3 regions of the Clostridium sp. 1001283B150225_161107_B6 genome follow, and region 2 is predicted to be linked to each of the others. Evidence: riboswitches for the same ligand, from Rfam matches in the RefSeq annotation. Region 2 holds a riboswitch; each other region holds the start of a gene.

Region 1 (6,551 bases), on a different contig from region 2:
GACCATGTGCTGATGATAGGGGATGCCCCGGGAGACTGTGAGGCTGCGGCGGACAACGGGGTGTTCTATTATCCCATCCTGGTAAAGCATGAGGAGATGTCGTGGCGCCGGTTCCCCGGCGAGGCACTGGCCAGGCTGGCCAGGGGGACCTATGGAGGGGGATGGCAGGAACAGATGGTAAGGGAGTTCCGGGATAATCTGTCAGGATAATCAGCGGTATAATCAGCGGAGAAGCCGGCCTTGACACTTCCTGCGCGGCAGGTTACAATAAAAGAATCATATTTGAATTCGAAAAGGTTAAACATCATGAAACTGTGTATTGGATGCGCTCCGGACAAATGGATAAGATGAAGCATTGTACGGAGTAAAAGACAGGACAGGGACAGTCCCTGGCGCTTCATCGGCAGAGCTTGATTTTTAAGTACATGGTCTAATGGAATCAGCGTATCTCCATTAGCAGGCTTTGCCGTGCAGTGAATGATGTATTTTCGGGCCGCAGCGATGTTTCGTCTGCGGCCTTTTGCGCGGTCCGGGGACGTATGTCCATGAGCGGACATGGGAGCAGGAACTGCGTGGTTTCAGCGCAGGAAACACTGGAAGCAGAAGGTTTAACGCAGGAATGCGGGACCTTCTGCTTTTACTTTATTCGGAGGAAAATATTATGAATCTTATGGAACAGGACCTGACAGCAGGTAATATCACAAAACAGCTTATCCGGTTTGGAATCCCGCTGTTTTTTGCCAATCTTCTTCAGTCCTTTTACAGTATCGCGGACATGCTGGTGGTGGGACATGTGGTGGGCAGCACAGGGCTGGCTGCAATCAGCAATGCGTCCATGATTAGTTTTATTATCAATTCCATCTGTACTGGCGTGACCATGGGGGGAACAGTTCTGGCAGCCAGGTGCAAGGGCGCAGGGGACAGACAGGGACAGAGGGAAACCATAGGCACCCTGTTTTCCCTGTCGGCCGGGGCTGCAGTGCTGGTGACACTGGCAGGGCTGGCCGTCTATCCCCCTGTATTCAGACTGCTGGGCGTGCCGGAGGCCGCCATGAAGGATGCCTGTGACTATATGTTTATCATTTGCTGCGGGACCATCTGCGTCTTTGGCTACAATGCTGTATGCGCCGTCATGCGGGGCATGGGGGATTCCCGGAGCCCCCTGTATTTTGTCCTGGTGGCAACGGCGGTGAACATCATACTGGACATCCTGCTGGTGGGGGTATGGGGGATGGGGACAAAGGGCGCTGCCTATGCCACTGTTTTCTCCCAGGGCCTGTCCTTTGCGGTTTCCGTGGTTCATCTGCGGAGGCGGGATTTTGTCTTTGATTTCAGGCGGAGGAGCTTTGCTGTAAAATGGGACAGGCTGGTATCCATTCTGTCAGTGGGGCTGCCGTCCGCCGTACAGATGGTGGTGGTCAATCTCTCCTATCTGCTGATAACCGGTATGTTCAATGCCCATGGCATGGAGGTGGCTGCCGCTGCGGGAATCGGACTCAAAGTCAATACCTTTGCAGGCATGCCCTGCTGGGCTGTGGGGCAGGCTGTGACAGCCATGACGGGCCAGAACATGGGGGCAGGTGAGACGGGACGCGTAAGGGAGACAGTGAGGACAGGGCTGGCGATTAATCTGGCGGTTACGCTGTGCGCGGTCCTGGCAGTCCAGGTATATGCGGTCCCCATCCTGTCCCTGTTTGCGCCTTCTGACCAGGCTGTGGTCCAATACGGCGTCCTGTATCTGCGCATCTGCTGCTGTGCCAACAGTCTGGTATATGCGGTCATGTATACCTACGATTCCTTTGCCACCGGCGTGGGAGCTGCCTATGTGGCAATGGCCAACTCCCTGTTTGACTCTGTGGTGGCGCGCCTGGCCCTCAGCTGGCTGCTGGGTTCCCTGATGGGGCTTGGGTTTACGGGAATATGCCTGGGGCAGGCCCTTTCGCCCCTGCTGCCCGCCCTGGCAGGAGCCTGGTATTTCAGGTGGGGAAGATGGGAAAAGAAAATGGGAGAGGCAAAAGAAGGGCAAGGGAAAAACAGACAGCAGATTTAAGTGGAAAAACACCCCTGATTTATGTATAATGAAGACAGCAATAAACGCGGCATGAAGGAGGTTTACATAATGGAGAATTTTGAGTTTTTCACACCCACCAGGATGATATTCGGAAAGGATACCCATCTGCAGGTAGGAAAGATTGTAAAGGAATATGGATTTAAGAAGGTGCTGGTGCATTTCGGCGGGGCCAGCGCTAAGAAGACAGGACTTCTGGATGCGGTTACAGGTGCCCTTGAGGCGGAGGGAATACAGTATGTAACGCTGGGGGGCGTGCAGGCCAATCCCACCCTGGCAAAGGCAAAGGAGGGCATCAGCCTGTGTCTGAGGGAGGGAGTGGACCTGGTGCTGGCTGTTGGAGGAGGAAGCGTGATTGATTCTTCCAAGTGTATAGCAGACGGCGCAGGGAATCCGGATGTGGATGTATGGACCTATTTCCGCCAGGAGGCGGTTCCGGCCAAGGCCCTGCCGGTCGGCGTTATCCTCACCCTGTCTGCATCCGGCAGCGAGATGAGCGCTTCCTGTGTGATTACAAACGAAGAAAATGGCTTTAAGCGGGGTTTTAACAGCTTGACCCACCGCCCCCTGTTTTCCATCTGCAACCCGGAGCTGACCTGCACGGTAAGCAGATACCAGACAGCCTGCGGCACGGTGGACATCATGATGCACACCCTGGAACGGTATTTCAGCAAGACCAGGGACACGAATCTGACGGACCGAATAGCCGAGGCCCTGTTAAAATCCACGGTGGAGGCTGGCAGGATTGCCGATAAGGAGCCGGATAACTATGAGGCCAGGGCCGCCCTTATGTGGGGAGGAAGCCTATCCCATAACGGACTGACAGGGGCAGGAAGGAATTTCTTCATGCAGGTGCACCAGCTGGAGCATGAGCTTTCCGGCATGTACCCCTCCATTGCCCATGGGGCTGGTCTGGCAGCTCTGTGGCCATCCTGGGCCAGGTTTGTGTGTCCTTCCGATGTAAACCGTTTTGCCCAATATGCGGTCCAGGTGTGGAACATAGACATGGATTTTGACTGTCCCATGAACACGGCACTGGCGGGAATCCGGGCCACGGAGGATTTTTACAAGAGTCTGGGTATGCCCTCCTCCCTGAGGGAACTGGGCGTGGAGGAAGAACGCCTGGAAGAGATGGCTTGGAAATGCACCAACATGGGTAAACGCACCCTGCCGGGTATACGGGAACTGGGCAAGGAAGAGATGATGGAAATTTACAGGATGGCCATGGGGGAGTAGGGAGCATGGGCATGCAGTGTCCGCAGGAGTTTGGCATACCAGGAAACAATAAGGAGACAGGGAATGGATGCAATTGACAGCCGCAGAAGCATACGCAGGTTTTCAGACAGGGAGATACCGGAAGAGGTTATCTGTAAAATTATAGAAAGCGGGATAAAGGCCCCGTCAGCCAAGAACAGGCAGCCGTGGAGATTTATGGTTATCCAGGGACAGGCCAAGGCGGACATGCTGAAGGCGTTCCGGGCCGGCATCCAGCGGGAGAAGACAGGCCGGGCGCTGCTGCCGGACAGCAGCAGACACCTGGGAGGCGCGGAGTACACGGTCCGAATCATGGAACAGGCGCCTGTGGTTATATTTGTTTTGAATCCGGAAGGAAAAGGGCTGTTTGCTCCCCTGAACGATGAAGACCGGATTTATGAGCTCTGTAATATCCAGTCTGTCAGCGCTGCCATTGAAAATATGCTTTTGGAAGCAGCGGACATGGGAATCGGCAGTCTGTGGATTTGCGACATATTTTTTGCCTATGAGGAGCTGTGCAGATGGATGGACTGCGGGGATGAGCTGGTGGCGGCCGTGGCCTTTGGCTATGGGGAGGAGTCCCCGTCCTCCCGTCCCCGCAAAGGGCTGGAGGATGTAGTGGTCTGGAAACAGTAAGTCCGAACATTAAGCCTGAAATGCAGAAATTATGGCGCGGCCTATTGCCAAGCGCCTCCATGTGTGCTATGATGCAGCTATAATAAAATAAAGTTCTTCGGGGCAGGGTGTGATTCCCTACCGGCGGTAATAGTCCGCGACCCGCTACGGCGGCTGATTTGGTGCGATTCCAAAACCGACAGTATAGTCTGGATGAGAGAAGAAGATGTGTAAGCGGTAGATGAACAGGCCCCGGATTATTTGCGTATCCGGGGCTTTTATAGTGCACGCATTCCGAAGGACATGTATCGCACGTAAGCAGCCAAAATACGGCTGCCAAGTGCTCATAACTAGGAGGATAGGAAAATGAAACAGAATCGTTTGCTTAGTGTAAGGAATGTAACCGTCATGGCCATGTTTGGCGCTCTGGCGGCAGTGCTTATGATTTTTGAGGTGCCGCTGCCATTTATAGCACCGTCGTTTTACGGCATGGACATCAGCGAGGTGCCGGTGCTGGTGGGAACCTTTGCCCTGGGTCCTGTGGCAGGCGTTGTCATGGAGCTGGTGAAAATTTTGGTGAAGCTGATACTGAAGCCAACCAGTACCGGATTTGTGGGTGAGTTTGCCAATTTCTGCTTTGGATGCTCCCTCGTGCTTCCGGCCGGTATTATCTACAGGCTTAAGAAGACAAAGAAAGGGGCAGTTATGGGAATGGCAGCAGGAACCGTGATTATGACAATCGTGGCAGTGATACTCAATGCAGTTGTCATGCTGCCTTTCTATTCCCACTTTATGCCCCTTGACACCATCATTGCGGCTGGCGCAGCCATTAACCCTGCTATCAGCAACGTATGGACATTCGTAATCCTGGCCGTGGGCCCCTTTAATATACTGAAGGGAGCCATTGTAAGCCTGCTCACCGCCCTGGTTTATAAGAGGGTCAGCGTCATCATCCATTCGGATTCAGGAAGACGGGCGGTTAAGGCTTCTTAAGGACAGACAACAGGCATGTGACGGGTATCAGCCGCGGGAGGGGGCCTGTTTTACCGGAATCATCTCAATATACCCCCTGGCCCCAACCGGTTCCAGCTGAATCCTGGGATTTTCAGGGTCGGGAACCAGGCCGATGACCGACAGGTCGTACCGGTCCATGGCTGTCTGAACCATCTGAATGGCCTGGCAGAAGTCCTCTTCCTCAAAGGGCTCTCCCTGAAACATGAGGTACCTGGCGGCAGGCAGCTCAATTATATCAAAACCCTCAGGCACAGGGCCGCTGTAGTCCGGGGCAACTTCCACACCCTGTACATACAGGGAGGTTCCCTCCGGGCGGTACTGCCTGGGAAGCCAGAGGCATACCGGTTCCCCGCTGATGGACCTGATGCTGGTGAGAAGCCCCCACACGTCACAGCCGGCTTCATTGCAGTAGGTCCAGTAATCCTCTGCGTTTACGCCGCGTTTAAGTATGACTTTGCGGGCTGGTTTTTCAATGACCTGAATAAATACATTTTTAATTTGTTCCATATTCACTGGCTCCTTTTCTATGAATCTGTATTTTACGCCGTAGGGGGTCATCAGATAAAGGGGTACGGGATGTGCGGCGTACTCGCGGGGATTACAGCCAAATTCCCGGTGAAATGCCCTCTGATACCCGTCCACGCTTCCGAATCCCATGTCAAATGCGGCATCAATGATTCTGCAGTCCTCATCCCGCAGCCGCAGGGCGGAACGGGACAGCTTGAGGCGCCGGATATAGTCAGCCGGTGAAAGTCCGGTCAGCTCCTTAAAAAGCCTGGCAGAATACCAGGGAGAAAAATGGGAGGCTTCCGATAAATCAGCCAATGAAATGGCTTCCTGCCAATGGCTCTCTATATAATCCTGCATTCTCTGGACTGCTTCTATCCGCTCTTTCATCTGTATCACCTCCTGCATTTAAGATTATACTGAACCGGGAAAAGGAATTCTCGACTATTCTTGCACAGATTGGCTATAAGATGGGAATCCAGTATTCAATCAGACTCTTTCCGTCCTGCCCTGTTTTTTCCCCGTATTTTGCAAAGTCATACATGGCTTCGCTGTTTAACCGGCAGGTGGATTGGGGAAACCACACTTTATAGATGTATTCAGCCACAGGCTGCAGGCTGTCCTCACACCGTCCCCTGAAGCAGAACACAATATATCGGGAGGCGGGAAGCACCTTCCGCACCATTCCCGCCGGAAGGTCTGCCTGGACGCCGGTGCTGCGGACTCCGGAAAAGGGCCGGGAGGCATTCCGGATTTGGGCGTCAGTACAAGAGGGAGAGGTATCCCGGATTTGGGCGGCAGCATAATAATCAAAGGCCGGCTGTCTTTTTCCATCCATATCCCAATTCGTGTAATCATTGAGCCCAATGAGAAATTCCATCTCGGTCCGGCCCGGAATCAGATGCTTTTTTGCATGTATCCGCCGCCAGCAGGTTCCTATAACAAAAAATCCCAGGCGCGTATTTCTGCAATAGCCGGCCAGACAGATGGCCTCGCTGTCAGCGGTCCGTATATCCATCACCGCGTCTCCTCTCAGATAATCCTTCCCGTCCACCGTGAATTTTAACTGGAATGGATGGAAGTCCCCCCTTTT
Region 2 (6,551 bases):
TGTTAATCTATAAAATGCTGCAAAAGAGTGCTGACAAAAACCCATATTTCAGCTGCCCCCCATTAGCCCTTCCACGCCCGAATTTCCCTAAGTCCAGGTACCAGCACTTTGGCGCTGGTTTCCAATATAATCCGTCCCTTTTCCGCAGTGGCGCCGGACGGATCTCCGCCGATTCCAATGGGTTTGCCGTCCGCTGTCTTCCAGTCCTCGGATACCCATCCAATGGATACATTCCCGTAAGGCTTCAGCGCTTGATTATCCTTAAATGCATGCGGGATGCCTGCTTCTGAAGTCTCCAGTTTTACCAGAGACGGGTCCACGGCCATGACCATGGAGGTTTCCATTTCGCCGCCATGAAAATCCCATATATTTCCTTCGGAGATGGTGGCTGTCACATCCGGATGACTAAAGGCCCCGGATGAGAGGATGAAGGGAGATATGCCGAATTCGCTGCGGAGTTCCCGGCTTAAGACCTGTACAATGGGGGCGTTTCCTCCGTGGCAAACCAGGAAGGCCAGCTTCTTAAACCCGTGATGGACCAGGCTTGTGCTGATATCATACAGCATATGGTAATAAGTATCCGGTTTAAACGTGACAGAGCCGCAGAAATTCCTGTGCTCCGTGCTGAGTCCTACGGGGATGACCGGAAATATCAGCATGGGAAAATCCGGGTCTTCTGCTTCCAATTCCCTGCGTATATAGTCCGTCATGGCTTCTGCAATGATATCGTCCGTGCCCAGCGGCGCCTGGTTGCCGTGCTGCTCCAACGCTCCCAGGGGAATCAGTATAATGGTCTCCTCCTTGTTGACCTGCTCCATTTCTAAACGGGTTAAATCCCGATAATTCCGAATCATGTGTATATACCTCCTGATTATTTTTGGTAAGCCGGTTATTCCTTATGCCGTTCTTACAGCGGGATAAACCGCCAGAAGACGGGTGTACAGCAGATATCCCACAAAGCAGTTGAGCCCCAGTTTAATCAGGTTAAAGGGGATGGTGGCCATGAAGATGAAGGTGGTCAGATCGCTGATGGCCGGATTCACTGCGGCTACCATAGTAATCACCTGGTTCAGAGGAAGCCCCATGGCCGCTGCATACAGGGGAAGGGTGATGAAGGCATTGCAGAAGCAGGCAAACAGAGTACGGATTGGAACACTGACAACCATGGATGCAATGGCTGCACGGCGGGTCTTTCCGCCTCTTTTGTAAACAGTCCATATGGGAATTACAAATAGTGCAACCCCTATCAAATTAGCAAATTCCCCTACATACATGGAATTGGTACCCACCGTGATGAGTTTAATTATGATTTTGATGATTTCCACCCAGGCTGCAGAGACAGGCCCCATGAGAAACAGGGCGATGATGGAGGGGACATCACTGAAGTCAATCTTGTAAAAGGGCGGCATCATGGGAACGGAAAATTCCAGGGACATGAGGGCGCCGGCAACCGCAGCCAGCATACCGGTGTAGATAAGTTTCTGAATACTCCATTTTGTTTTCATAGCAAAACCTCCTTGATAAATGCTTATTATACGGTGATTCAGCAATGAATGAAGTTCCAGGTAACAAAAAATCTCAGGTTCCGGGGAACCTGAGATTAACTTCATGGTCAATATAAATAAAAGGGAATGCCTGTTACTTATATGAACAAAATTGTCTTCTCTCATCCAGACTATACTGTCGGTTTTGGAATCACACCAAATCAGCCGCATGCAGCGGGTCGCGGACTATACCGCCGGTAGGGAATCACACCCTGCCCCGAAGAACCTATTCATTTGCTTTTCTCATTTAAAATTATCACAAATAACATTGGCTGTCAACAGCAAAAGATGCAGTTTTTTGTTGCTTTTTTTACGATTTTGTTGATAATAGATATAGACGCATTTTTAAGGCTGATTCTGGCATATGAAAGGCAGATTTGACAGGGGAATCGACTTCCGATATACTAGAATGAAATGTATCCCGTTTTTTGGCCTGTCTGCAGTTGGATTTTCCAGCTGGGGCGGATGGTTTGTAAAGGACAGGACCCTGGCGGGAAACCAATAAGGAGGTAAGTATGGATTGGCAGACACTGCTTTGCGACGACCGCATCCGCAGCTACAAGAAACAGTCCTCCACGGACCTGCGGACGGAGTTTGAGAAAGATTATCACCGGATTATTGGCAGTGCATCCTTCCGGCGCCTCCAGGATAAGACCCAGGTGTTTCCTCTGGACAGAAGCGATTTCATCCGTACCAGGCTGACCCATTCCCTGGAGGTTTCATCCCTGGCCAAGTCCCTGGGACAAAACATATCGGAGAGCATCCGTACGATTATCAGGGATGAAACGTTTACGCCTGAGCATAAGGCGGCGGTGTGTGATATTCTCCAGTGTGCCGGATTGATTCATGATATTGGGAATCCTCCCTTTGGCCACTTTGGGGAGACAGCCATCCAGGATTGGTTTAAGAAGAATCTTGAGCAGCTTACTTTTAAAGGGAGAAAGCTTTCAGAGATTCTAAAGCCCCAGATGGTACAGGACTTTTGCCATTTTGAGGGCAATACCCAGGCATTCAGGGTGGTGACCAGGCTCCATTTCCTGGTGGATGAGCATGGCATGAACTTGACAAAAGCGCTTCTGGGAACTATTATCAAGTATCCGGTATCTTCCCTGGAAATTAATAAGGACAGCGGCGATATCCGTACTAAGAAGATGGGATATTTCCATGGAGACAGGGAGAACTTCCGGGATGTGCAGGCGTCAACGGGAACATTGGGAAAAAGACATCCGCTGGCATTCATATTAGAAGCAGCAGATGATATTGCCTATAAGACAGCAGATATTGAGGATGCGGTTAAGAAGGGCTGCATTTCTTATGAACGCCTTTTGGCGGAGTTAAAGGGGTATAAGGCCGGAAACCAGACAGAGCACTATATCCAGATTGTGTCATGGCTGGAGGATAAGTATGAAAAGGCCGTGAGAAAGGAATATGACAGGCCGGACCAATATGCAGTGCAGAACTGGATTATCAGTGTCCAGGGCCAGATGATTTCAGGGGTTACGGAATGTTTTGCCGGCAACTATGATTCCATTATGGAAGGTACCTATACCTGCGACCTTTTTGCAGGCACGGATGTGGAGCTGCTGATGGAGGCGCTGGGAGATATCGCATTCCGGTATGCCTTTTGTACCAGACCTATCCTGAAGCTGGAGATAGCGGCACAGACAATATTCAACTTTCTTTTGGACCGGTTTGTTGACGCTGTGATACCCTACGATACGGACCTGCCCATGACCCAGGTACAGAAAAAGCTGGTTTCCCTTATATCGGACAATTATAAGATGATATATTCCCTCTGTGCCAGGGACAAGGACGATGAGGAACGGCTGTATCTGCGGCTGCTTCTGGTGACTGACTATATCTGCGGCATGACAGACACCTTTGCCAAGGATATGTATCAGGAGCTTAATGGAATCCGTTAGAAGGCAGGAGGCGTCTGAAACAGGTATTCCGGCAAGGACGCGGTTTAAAATAGCCGGATGGAGGTCTAATGGACAGTGGAAATAAATTCAGGGCAAGATGTGGATATCTGGCTGTGGGTATTGTTGTATTTTTGATTGAGTTAATTATCGCCCTGTATGTTCACGACCATATCATCAGACCCTATATAGGGGACATGCTGGTGGTGGTGCCGGTGTACTGTTTTGTCAGGGTGTTCTTACCTGGAGGCATAAAGCGGCTGCCGCTGTATGTGTTTCTCTTTGCAGCCTGTGTGGAGGTACTGCAGTTTTTCCGCCTGGTTGAGATACTGGGGCTTGAGGGAAATGCCGCGGCCAGGATTATCCTGGGTTCAGTCTTCGACTGGAAGGATATTGCCTGTTACGGTGCAGGATGCCTGCTTATACAAATATTTGAAATTCGAAGGAGGGCCTTATGAAAGGTTATCAGTTGAAAATTACCATAAAAGGCAGTAAACCGCCTATATGGAGACGCGTGGTGGTGCCGGAGCAGTTTACGTTTTACCAGCTTCATCAGGTGATTCAGGAGGCCTTTGGCTGGTGTGATTACCATTTGCACGAGTTTGAGTTTAAGAAACTGGGGCTGCTTGTAAGGGACCTGGAAGAGGAAGACGATTTTGCGGAGCTTTGCAGCAGTGAGGTGCTGGAGGAAGGAACACCTATTGGAACCCTCATAACAGAGAACCCTCGTTTTGTATATATCTATGACTTTGGGGACGCATGGGAACACCAGATTCTCATGGAGAAGGAAGTGGAGTATGAAGGCAGTCTTCCCCAGGTGTTAAAATATAAGGGGGACAATATTCCGGAGGACTGCGGCGGCATAGGCGGTTACTATGACCTGCTGGACCAGCTGTCTGACCCTGAGGCAGAGGAACATGACATGATGGAAAACTGGGCCCGCCAGCAGGGAATGGGCGAGTATGACCTGGATGCAGTTAATGCCAGGTTGAAGGCAAATCCGGCATTTAAACAGGAGGCAGCAGGAAACGGACAGCAGGATGCAGCCCGGCAGCAGAAGACAGCGGGGCAGCAGAAGGCCGGTAAGCAGGAATCTCTAAAACCCGCACCTCCAAAGACCGCACCGCAGGCAGTCCATAGTCTGGAGGACCTTTTCTCCAGATTTGAAAAGGCTGAGCTTCTGCGCATTGCCAGAGTACACCATATTGGAGGCTGCGATGAGCTGGGAAAGAATAAGCTGGCCCCTGCACTGGCAGCTGCCCTGCTGGATACGCAGCGCATGGCGGGTTTCTTCGGTACCTTAAGCGATGAGGGTGCGGCGGAGTTTGAAAAAGCTGCCGCAGCCGGAGGTATGGAATACCAGGGAGACCTGGATGCTCTCAGATTTCTGCATTACGGCGGTTACTGCGGATTTACCAGCATGGGAACAGCAGTTGTTCCGTCAGATGTGGCAAAAGCGTACTATGAGCTGGATACGGAGAAATTCCAGTCTGAGCGTCATTACCGCAGCCAGGTGTGGGCTTGCTGTAAGGCAGCGGTCTACCTTTACGGCGCTGCGGATGCAGGTCAGGTGGAGACAATCTGCAAAGCGGCTGGCTGTGAGGCAAAAGCCGGTGATATTACCCGTCTTTACCAGGAGATGAAAGGAATCTGGACTGATTTTGCTTATTGGAACGGCCGGTTTATTGACTGGGAACTGGTTCAGGGAGACAGCTATAAAGATGTTTTGAATTATCAGAGAGGCAAGGAGTTCTATGTGCCCAATGCCGCACAGGTAAAGGAGATTGCCAGAACAGGTGCAGTGGAGCTTAAAAAGCATATCCGGCCATTAAAGGCATTTTTCCTGGCCATGGTGGGCTGCGACGAGGAGACTGCCCAGGAGGCAGCGTCCTCCATTCATCATCATGTAAGACTGGGGACAACGCCCAAAGTAGTAGAAGATATCATGGAGCATTTTGGACTGAACCTGGATTCACAGGAAAAGATGAATGGATTCGATGAAATCATGGAACAGGTATGGAGGGAAACCAGGACGGTTGGCGGCTGTGGCTACAGCCGGGCGGAGCTGGATGCCAAGACAGCCCGGATTGACCCGGATGCGCCCTGTCCCTGCGGCAGCGGTAAGCGCTACCGCCAGTGCTGCGGCCGGAAATAAAAAGCGGAGGTGTGAAGCAGCCATGTTTGAACGTGTGGATTACAGAGTGGAACGGATTGACGGGGATTACGCCTATCTGAAGCGGGCGGATGCTCCGGATGACGATGAGAAATGCGTTGCCAGGGCTCTTCTGCCTGATGGTATCAACGAGGGCAGCAGGCTGGCGTATGAGATGCTGGAGTATACGCTTCTGTAACATGCCGGAGCGGTTGCGGCGATATGGATAAGAGGCAGTATGGATAAGAAGACAGAACGTCTGGTCGGTGTGGCCAGAATGTATTACGAGCAGGACAGGACCCAGAATGAGATTGCAGGCAGATACGGCATATCCCGCCCCATGGTCAGCAAGCTTTTGAAGGAGGCGCGGGACAGAGGCATTGTGTCCATCCGTATATGCGCCCCGCAGGAGGAATCCGGCAGCCCATTGTCCCTCATGGAGCTGGTGGGGCGCTGCTTCGGGATTTACGATGGTGTGGCTGTGCCTGACGGACCCAATGACCAGACCACCAATGAGGCGGTGGCAGAGGCAGCTATCACCTGTCTGGCGGAGCTGGGAGGCTCCAGCCTGGGCATTGGATGGGGCCATATCATAGGGGATGTGGTAAAGCAGATGGAGCAGAGGGAAAAGCTGGTGCCAATAGGAAACTTTGTCTGCCCCCTCATAGGAAACGGCGGTGTGGGACTTAAGAATTACCATTCCAACGAGCTGGTGCGTTCCATTGCAGAGCACAGCGGGGCCCAGCCCAGATTTATCTATTCTCCGGCCTGTGTTCTTTCTGAGCAGGAGCTGAAACTGACAAAGGAGCTGGACACCTATCGTGAGATATATGGTGTGTGGGAAAAATTGGATGTGGCCCTGGTCAATATCGGGAATTTTCCTTCTGTTCCGGATTTCGCGTCGGAGGCCAGATATGGGGACCTGCTCATACGCCA
Region 3 (6,551 bases), on a different contig from region 2:
AGCTGGTATACCTTATCCGGGTTGTTGGTCAGCAGCCGCAGTGTTCTGGCACCCAGGTCCCTTAATATCTGGGCGCCTATGAAATATTCCCGCAAATCCCCCGGAAATCCCAGAGCCAGGTTGGCGTCCAGGGTATCCATGCCCTGGTCCTGGAGTTCATAGGCCCGGAGTTTATTGAGAAGGCCGATGCCCCTTCCCTCCTGGCGCATGTAGAGAAGCACGCCCCTGCCTTCCTGTTCAATCCGGGACATGGCGGCTGCAAACTGCTGTCCGCAGTCGCAGCGCAGGGAGCCAAAGGCATCGCCGGTCAGGCATTCCGAGTGGACACGGCACAACAGGTCCTGTCCGTCCCCAATCTCTCCTTTTACTAAGGCCACATGATGTTCACCATTCAGCAGATTCCGGTAGCCGTAAGCCTTAAAGGTGCCGTAACGGGTGGGCATACGGGTCACGGCCGCGCATTCCACCAGCTTGTCGTGCTGCTTGCGGTAGTCCTGCAATGCCTTGATGGTGGTGATTTTCATATTCCATTGCACGGCGCATTGAAGGAGCTGGGGCATGCGCATCATGGTTCCGTCCTCCTTCATGATTTCACAGCAAAGCCCGCATTCCCTGAGACCGGCCAGGCGCATCAGGTCAACGGTGGCTTCGGTATGGCCGTTCCGTTCCAGCACACCGTTTTTGCGGGCTGTCAGAGGAAACATGTGGCCCGGCCGCCGGAAATCTTCAGGGCGGGCCTGGGCACTGGCGCACTGCCTGGCTGTCACGCCCCGTTCGGCTGCGGAAATGCCGGTGGTGGTGCTGACATGGTCAATGGACACGGTAAAGGCTGTTTCATGGTTATCGGAATTGTGGGATACCATCTGGGGGAATTTAAGCTCTCTGCACAGCTCCATGCTCATGGGCATACAGATAAGGCCCCTGCCGTGTACGGCCATGAAATTCACGTTTTCCGTGGTGGCGTACTGGGCGGCGCAGATAAAGTCGCCTTCGTTTTCCCTGTCTTCATCGTCTGTTACCAGTACGATTTTACCCTGGCGCAGGTCCTCCAGCACTTCTTCTATGGTGTTGAATCCTTTTATGGCATTGAGTTCTTCCATGGTTGTTAGTTCTCCTCTTGTTTTTAACAGGGACAATCCGGTTGTCCTGCGTTCTGTTTTCCTGTTCCGGTACTTCTTAAAAGCCGTATTGTTTCAGTAATTCCGGTGTGATTTTGGCGCCTGTATTCCTGTGTGCAGTGTCCGGTTCTGCCGTGTTTTGGGAAGGGGGAGGCATTTTTATCAGGGTTTCAATGTATTTCCCCACGCAGTCATTTTCCAGGTTGACCCTGCAGCCGGGTTTCAGGGAGCCAAGGGTGGTGCGGGAGGCTGTATGCGGAATCAGGGATACGCTGAAATCCCGTTCCCGTACCCGGGCAACCGTAAGGCTGACGCCGTCTATGGCGATGGAGCCCTTTTCAATGATAAGACGCAGGATAGACGGGGCGCAGCAGATGGTATACCAAAGGGCATTGCCGTCGCGCCTAATACTGGTAATGGTCCCGGTGCCGTCAATATGGCCGGTTACAATATGTCCGCCGAACCTGCCGCCGGCCATCATGGCCCTCTCCAGGTTAAGGAGGCTTTTAAGGGGCAGCTGTCCCAGGCTGGAACGATTCAGGGTTTCGGGCATCACATCCGCGGAAAAACAGCCGGAGTCAAAGGAAGAGGCCGTAAGGCAGACGCCGTTGACAGCAATGCTGTCCCCTTTTTTTATATCCTCCAGAATCCTGCCGGCCTTGATGACCAGGCGGGAACCGGATGCACCCCCCTGAACAGACAGCAGAATTCCGGTTTCTTCTATGATTCCTGTGAACATGGCCTAACCTCCCCTTCTATGAGAATATCTTCATCCAAAGCCGTGATTCTGGTCTTTCCCAGGGTGAAGCCCTGGTATGGAAATTGTACGCCGCTGCCGCCCACCGGTGTTTTGGCGGATGCGCCCCCAAAGAGTTTTGGGGAAATGTAGGCCTGGACCCTGTTTACAATTCCCTGGGAAAGGGCGGACCAGCTGAGGGAGGCCCCGCCTTCCAACAATATGCTGTCAATGCCCATCCGCCCCAGATGTTCTGTCAGCGCATTCAGGTCCGTGTGCCCCTCCCTGGACGGAAGGAGGAGGATTTCACAGCCCTTTTCCTCATAGGGAAGCCATGCCTTCCTGTCAGCACAGCAGGTAGCCAGTATGGTCCTGGCCTGGGAACAGGTAGCGGCAACCTGGGAGTCCGGCGGCGTGCGAAGCCGTGAATCACAGATAATCCGGACCGGATTCCTGGTATCCGGGAGGCGGCAGGTAAGGAGGGAATCATCGGCCAGTATGGTTCCCACCCCGCACATGACAGCGGAATACCTGTTTCTGTCCTCATGGACCCTGCGGCGTGAGCGCTCTCCGGTAATCCACCGGGAATGTCCGGCGCAGGTGGCTGTCTTGCCGTCCAGCGTCATGGCATATTTCATGACCACAAAAGGGCGTCCGGTCTTTATATAGTGGAAGAATACATGATTGATTTCCCTGCACGCCTCTTCCAGCACGCCTTCTGTTACCTCTATGCCATGGCTTATTAAAATTTCTGCGCCCTTGCCGGATACCATGGGATTGGGGTCCTTTGTACCAATCACAACCCGCCGGATGCCGCTTTTCACGATGGCGTCCGTGCAGGGAGGGGTCTTGCCGTGGTGACAGCAGGGCTCTAAGGTTACATACAGGGTGGCTCCCCTGGGAGATTCGGTCAGGGATGCCAGGGCGTTCCGTTCAGCGTGGGGACCGCCGAAAAAAAGATGGCAGCCCTGCCCGATGATGCGGCCCTCCTTCACAATGACAGCCCCTGCCATTGGATTGGGGCTGACTCCTGCGCGGCCCTTTTCCGCCAGTTTCAGTGCCATGGACATGTAATCAGTATCGTTCAATACAGCGCCTCCTTTACATAATACGGGACCTGCATGGGGCTGCCATGGTCCGTCCCTGGTTGATTGCCGTGAATCCTGCAATAAAAAATGCCTTGAACCGTATCGTTCAAGGCAGAACATGTGAAGCCGCCGGCACAGGATTATGTGCCTGCAAAAAAGATATAGGGAACATGGGAGACACACAAAAGCCCTGGAATGATAGTCATTCCAGGGCACTGTCGGTCAGCCATGGGAAGCGGGTAAACGCATCCATGCCATTCTTTTATCTTCTTTCATCCAGACTGTACTGTCGGCTTCGGAGTTTCACCGAATCATGCCTTGCGGCTCGTGGGCTGTACCACCGGTAGGGAATTGCACCCTGCCCTGAAGATATGATTCAATTGAGTGTTATTATAAACACTGTATGGCGGTATGTCAAGAAGGATTTTCGTCATGGATGCATGGATTTGGAGTTTTCCGGAAAATGATGGAGGGCAAACTTGGGAAAAACCAGGAATAACTGTTAAATGTTAGAACGCATTGTGATATAATAAAACCATGAAAGCAAACCATGGAAGCAGGCGTGAGCCTGCGCTGTCAGAACAGGAGGATGGGCGTATGAAGGAAGGAAAGAAACTCATTGTGACCATTGGCAGACAGTACGGCAGCGGCGGCAGTGAAATCGGCTCCAGGCTGGCCAAGGAACTGGGAATCCATTTCTATGACAAGAATATCCTGCGTATGAATTCAGACCAGAGCGGCATCAAGGAGAGCTATTATTATCTGGCAGATGAGAAGGCAGGTAACAAGCTCCTGTATAAGATTGTCAAGAGCCTGACTCCGGAAAAGGGGAGCCCTTCCTTTGGTTCCGACCTGGTGTCGGCGGACAATCTGTTCCGGTTCCAGTCTGAAGTCATACGCAAGCTGGCAGCGGAGGAGAGCTGCGTCATCATGGGACGCTGCGCTGATTATGTGCTGGAGGGCACGGAAGGGCTGGTAAGGGTATTCCTGTATGCGGACATGGAATACCGGGAAAAGCGAATCAGTGAATTGGGGTATTATGAGCCTAAGGATATCAGGAAGAACATCAAGCGCATTGACAGGGAACGAAGGGATTACCACCGGTACTATACGGGCCGGGACTGGGAGAATGTGGAGAATTATGACCTGATGCTGAATACGGCATCCCTGGGAACAGAGGGGGCCATGGAGGCTATACGGGCTTATTTGCGGATTAAGGAGTATGAACTGTAATGAGCTGTAAGGGAGCAGGCTGATGCCTGCTCTCTTTCTGTGCGTTTCCGGTTTAGAGCATGATTGAAAATGTATGCATATAATAGGATGGTCAGTATTATATTTAGGTAATGAAAAGAAATTGCGAGGTATTACATGGCAACCAATCCAGAACGGACATCCAGTGGACTGCTGCAGATTAACGTAATCAACATACAGAACAATTTTCCCATACAGAACGCCAGGGTCACCATCAGCTATAAAGGAGAACCGGACCGCACAGTGGAGCAGCTGACTACCAACAGCTCCGGTCAGACAGAACAGGTACAGCTTCCGGCTCCCCCTGTGGAATACAGCCTGGAACCGAGTATTATCCAGCCCTATTCGGAATACAATGTGATGGTGGAGGCAGAGGGCTTTGAGCCTCTGGCCATATCCGGCACCGAGATACTGGCAGACGCAACGGCCATCCAGCCAGCCGGCATGACGCCGGCTGGCGGGGAAACGCCTCCCGAAGACCCGGTGGTAATACCGGACCATACCCTGTATGGGAATTATCCTCCAAAGATAGCGGAAGCAGAGATAAAGCCAGTGAACGAAAGCGGGGAAATCGTACTCAGCCGGGTGGTGGTGCCTCAGACTGTGGTGGTCCACGACGGGGTTCCCACGGACAGCACGGCCAAGGATTATTATGTGCCCTACAGGGACTACATAAAGAATGTGGCTTCCAGCGAAATCTATTCCACCTGGCCCAGGGCTACCATAACAGCCAATGTGCTGGCAATCATGTCCTTTACCCTGAACCGTGTATACACGGAGTGGTACAGGAACCAGGGCTATGATTTTACCATTACATCCTCCACTGCCTTTGACCACAAGTGGATATACGGGAGAAATATATTTGAGAGCATCAACCTGATAGTGGATGAGATATTTGACAACTACCTGTCCCGTCCCGGGGTGAGACAGCCTATCCTGACCCAGTACTGTGACGGACGCCAGGTCCAGTGCCCCAACTGGATGACACAGTGGGGCTCCTGTTCCCTTGGAGAGCAGGGGTACAGTCCCATTGAGATTCTCCGTCATTTTTACGGGGACAGCATCTATGTGAATACGGCGGAGCAGATATCCGGGATTCCGGCCTCCTGGCCGGGAAATGACCTGACCATAGGAAGTTCCGGGGATAAGGTGCGGCAGATGCAGGAACAGCTGGATGAAATCGCAACGGTTTACACAGCCATTCCCAGGGTGACGCCTGACGGGATATACGGCACCAGGACAGCCAATGCGGTGCGGGAATTCCAGTCCATTTTCGGACTGCCCCAGACAGGGGTGGTGGACTTTGCCACATGGTATAAAATATCGCATATCTATGTGGGAATTACCCGGATTGCGGAGCTGGTGTAATGAATATGACAGGGTAATATGGTGAAATCGGTTTAGGAGCAGAGAACTTTTGCCGGCGCCGGAGAGGAAGGATGGGAGGCGGAAATTCCCTATAAAGAGCAACGGCCTGCGTATAAAAGGTAGCCAATAACGCTTCAAAGACAGTCATGAAAGACGGTTGTCAAAGACATGGGCAGGACACTGATTTATGGGTCCTGCCCTTGCTGTATCCTGCCTTTTTGTACTAAAAAAATATTTGATTAATACAAAAAAATTTAGCATTCAAAGTCATTGCAAATTCATATGAAATACAGTATAATCTTTACAATTTGGGCTGAGGTCACCAGGCCCATAACCAAACACATGAGAAAGGACAGGTACCCCCCATATGAAAGCATACCTCATACTGGAAGATGGAACTGTATTCACCGGGACAAGTATTGGTTCCCAGCGAGAAGTCATCAGTGAAATCGTGTTTAACACATCAATGACCGGTTATCTGGAAGTGCTGACCGACCCGTCTTACGCAGGACAGGCCGTTGTCATGACATATCCCCTTATTGGCAATTATGGAATCTGCCATGAGGACATGGAGTCAGCAAAGCCCTGGCCGGATGGCTATATTGTAAGAGAATTATCAAGAATCCCCAGCAATTTCAGAAGCGAGGATACCATTCAGAACTTCTTAAAAGAACACGACATTCCCGGTATCTGCGGTATCGATACAAGAGCCCTTACCAAAATATTAAGAGAAAAAGGCACCATGAACGGTATGATTACTACAAAGGAATATACCGATTTCAGCGAGCCCATAAAACGCATGAAGGAGTATATTGTGACCGGCGTAGTGCTTAAAACCACCACAAAGGAAAAATATGTCCTTCCCGGAACCGGTAAGAAGGTTGCCCTCATGGATTACGGCGCCAAGAGAAACATTGCCCGCTCCCTGAATCAGAGGGGATGCGAAGTAACTGTATATCCGGCTGATACCCCCGCAGAGGAAGTACTGGC

What was found. A riboswitch is a leader RNA that binds a small molecule or an ion and turns the genes downstream of it on or off. The one in region 2 is predicted to bind FMN.
Region 1: another riboswitch for FMN. It lies ahead of I2H39_RS27370 (ECF transporter S component); the one in region 2 lies ahead of I2H39_RS09630 (ECF transporter S component).
Region 3: another riboswitch for FMN. It lies ahead of ribD (bifunctional diaminohydroxyphosphoribosylaminopyrimidine deaminase/5-amino-6-(5-phosphoribosylamino)uracil reductase RibD); the one in region 2 lies ahead of I2H39_RS09630 (ECF transporter S component).

What each region holds. Positions count from the first base shown of each region.
Region 1 is NZ_JADNMD010000018.1:118,783-125,333, forward strand. Features, by position in the region: gene I2H39_RS27350 (HAD hydrolase-like protein) at 1-210, shown strand, start outside; gene I2H39_RS27355 (MATE family efflux transporter) at 662-2,050, shown strand; gene I2H39_RS27360 (iron-containing alcohol dehydrogenase) at 2,120-3,304, shown strand; gene I2H39_RS27365 (nitroreductase family protein) at 3,368-3,958, shown strand; FMN riboswitch at 4,048-4,166, shown strand; gene I2H39_RS27370 (ECF transporter S component) at 4,304-4,930, shown strand; gene I2H39_RS27375 (AraC family transcriptional regulator) at 4,958-5,848, opposite strand; gene I2H39_RS27380 (AraC family transcriptional regulator) at 5,922-6,551, opposite strand, start outside.
Region 2 is NZ_JADNMD010000003.1:249,450-256,000, reverse strand. Features, by position in the region: gene I2H39_RS09635 (creatininase family protein) at 63-854, opposite strand; gene I2H39_RS09630 (ECF transporter S component) at 897-1,505, opposite strand; FMN riboswitch at 1,655-1,773, opposite strand; gene I2H39_RS09625 (hypothetical protein) at 1,909-2,049, shown strand; gene I2H39_RS09620 (deoxyguanosinetriphosphate triphosphohydrolase) at 2,060-3,466, shown strand; gene I2H39_RS09615 (DUF2809 domain-containing protein) at 3,535-3,921, shown strand; gene I2H39_RS09610 (SEC-C metal-binding domain-containing protein) at 3,918-5,618, shown strand; gene I2H39_RS09605 (chorismate--pyruvate lyase) at 5,641-5,814, shown strand; gene I2H39_RS09600 (sugar-binding domain-containing protein) at 5,854-6,551, shown strand, end outside.
Region 3 is NZ_JADNMD010000006.1:137,422-143,972, reverse strand. Features, by position in the region: gene I2H39_RS15665 (bifunctional 3,4-dihydroxy-2-butanone-4-phosphate synthase/GTP cyclohydrolase II) at 1-1,082, opposite strand, end outside; gene I2H39_RS15660 (riboflavin synthase) at 1,177-1,857, opposite strand; gene ribD (bifunctional diaminohydroxyphosphoribosylaminopyrimidine deaminase/5-amino-6-(5-phosphoribosylamino)uracil reductase RibD) at 1,839-2,942, opposite strand; FMN riboswitch at 3,203-3,317, opposite strand; gene I2H39_RS15650 (cytidylate kinase-like family protein) at 3,540-4,175, shown strand; gene I2H39_RS15645 (peptidoglycan-binding domain-containing protein) at 4,311-5,561, shown strand; gene I2H39_RS15640 (carbamoyl phosphate synthase small subunit) at 5,929-6,551, shown strand, end outside.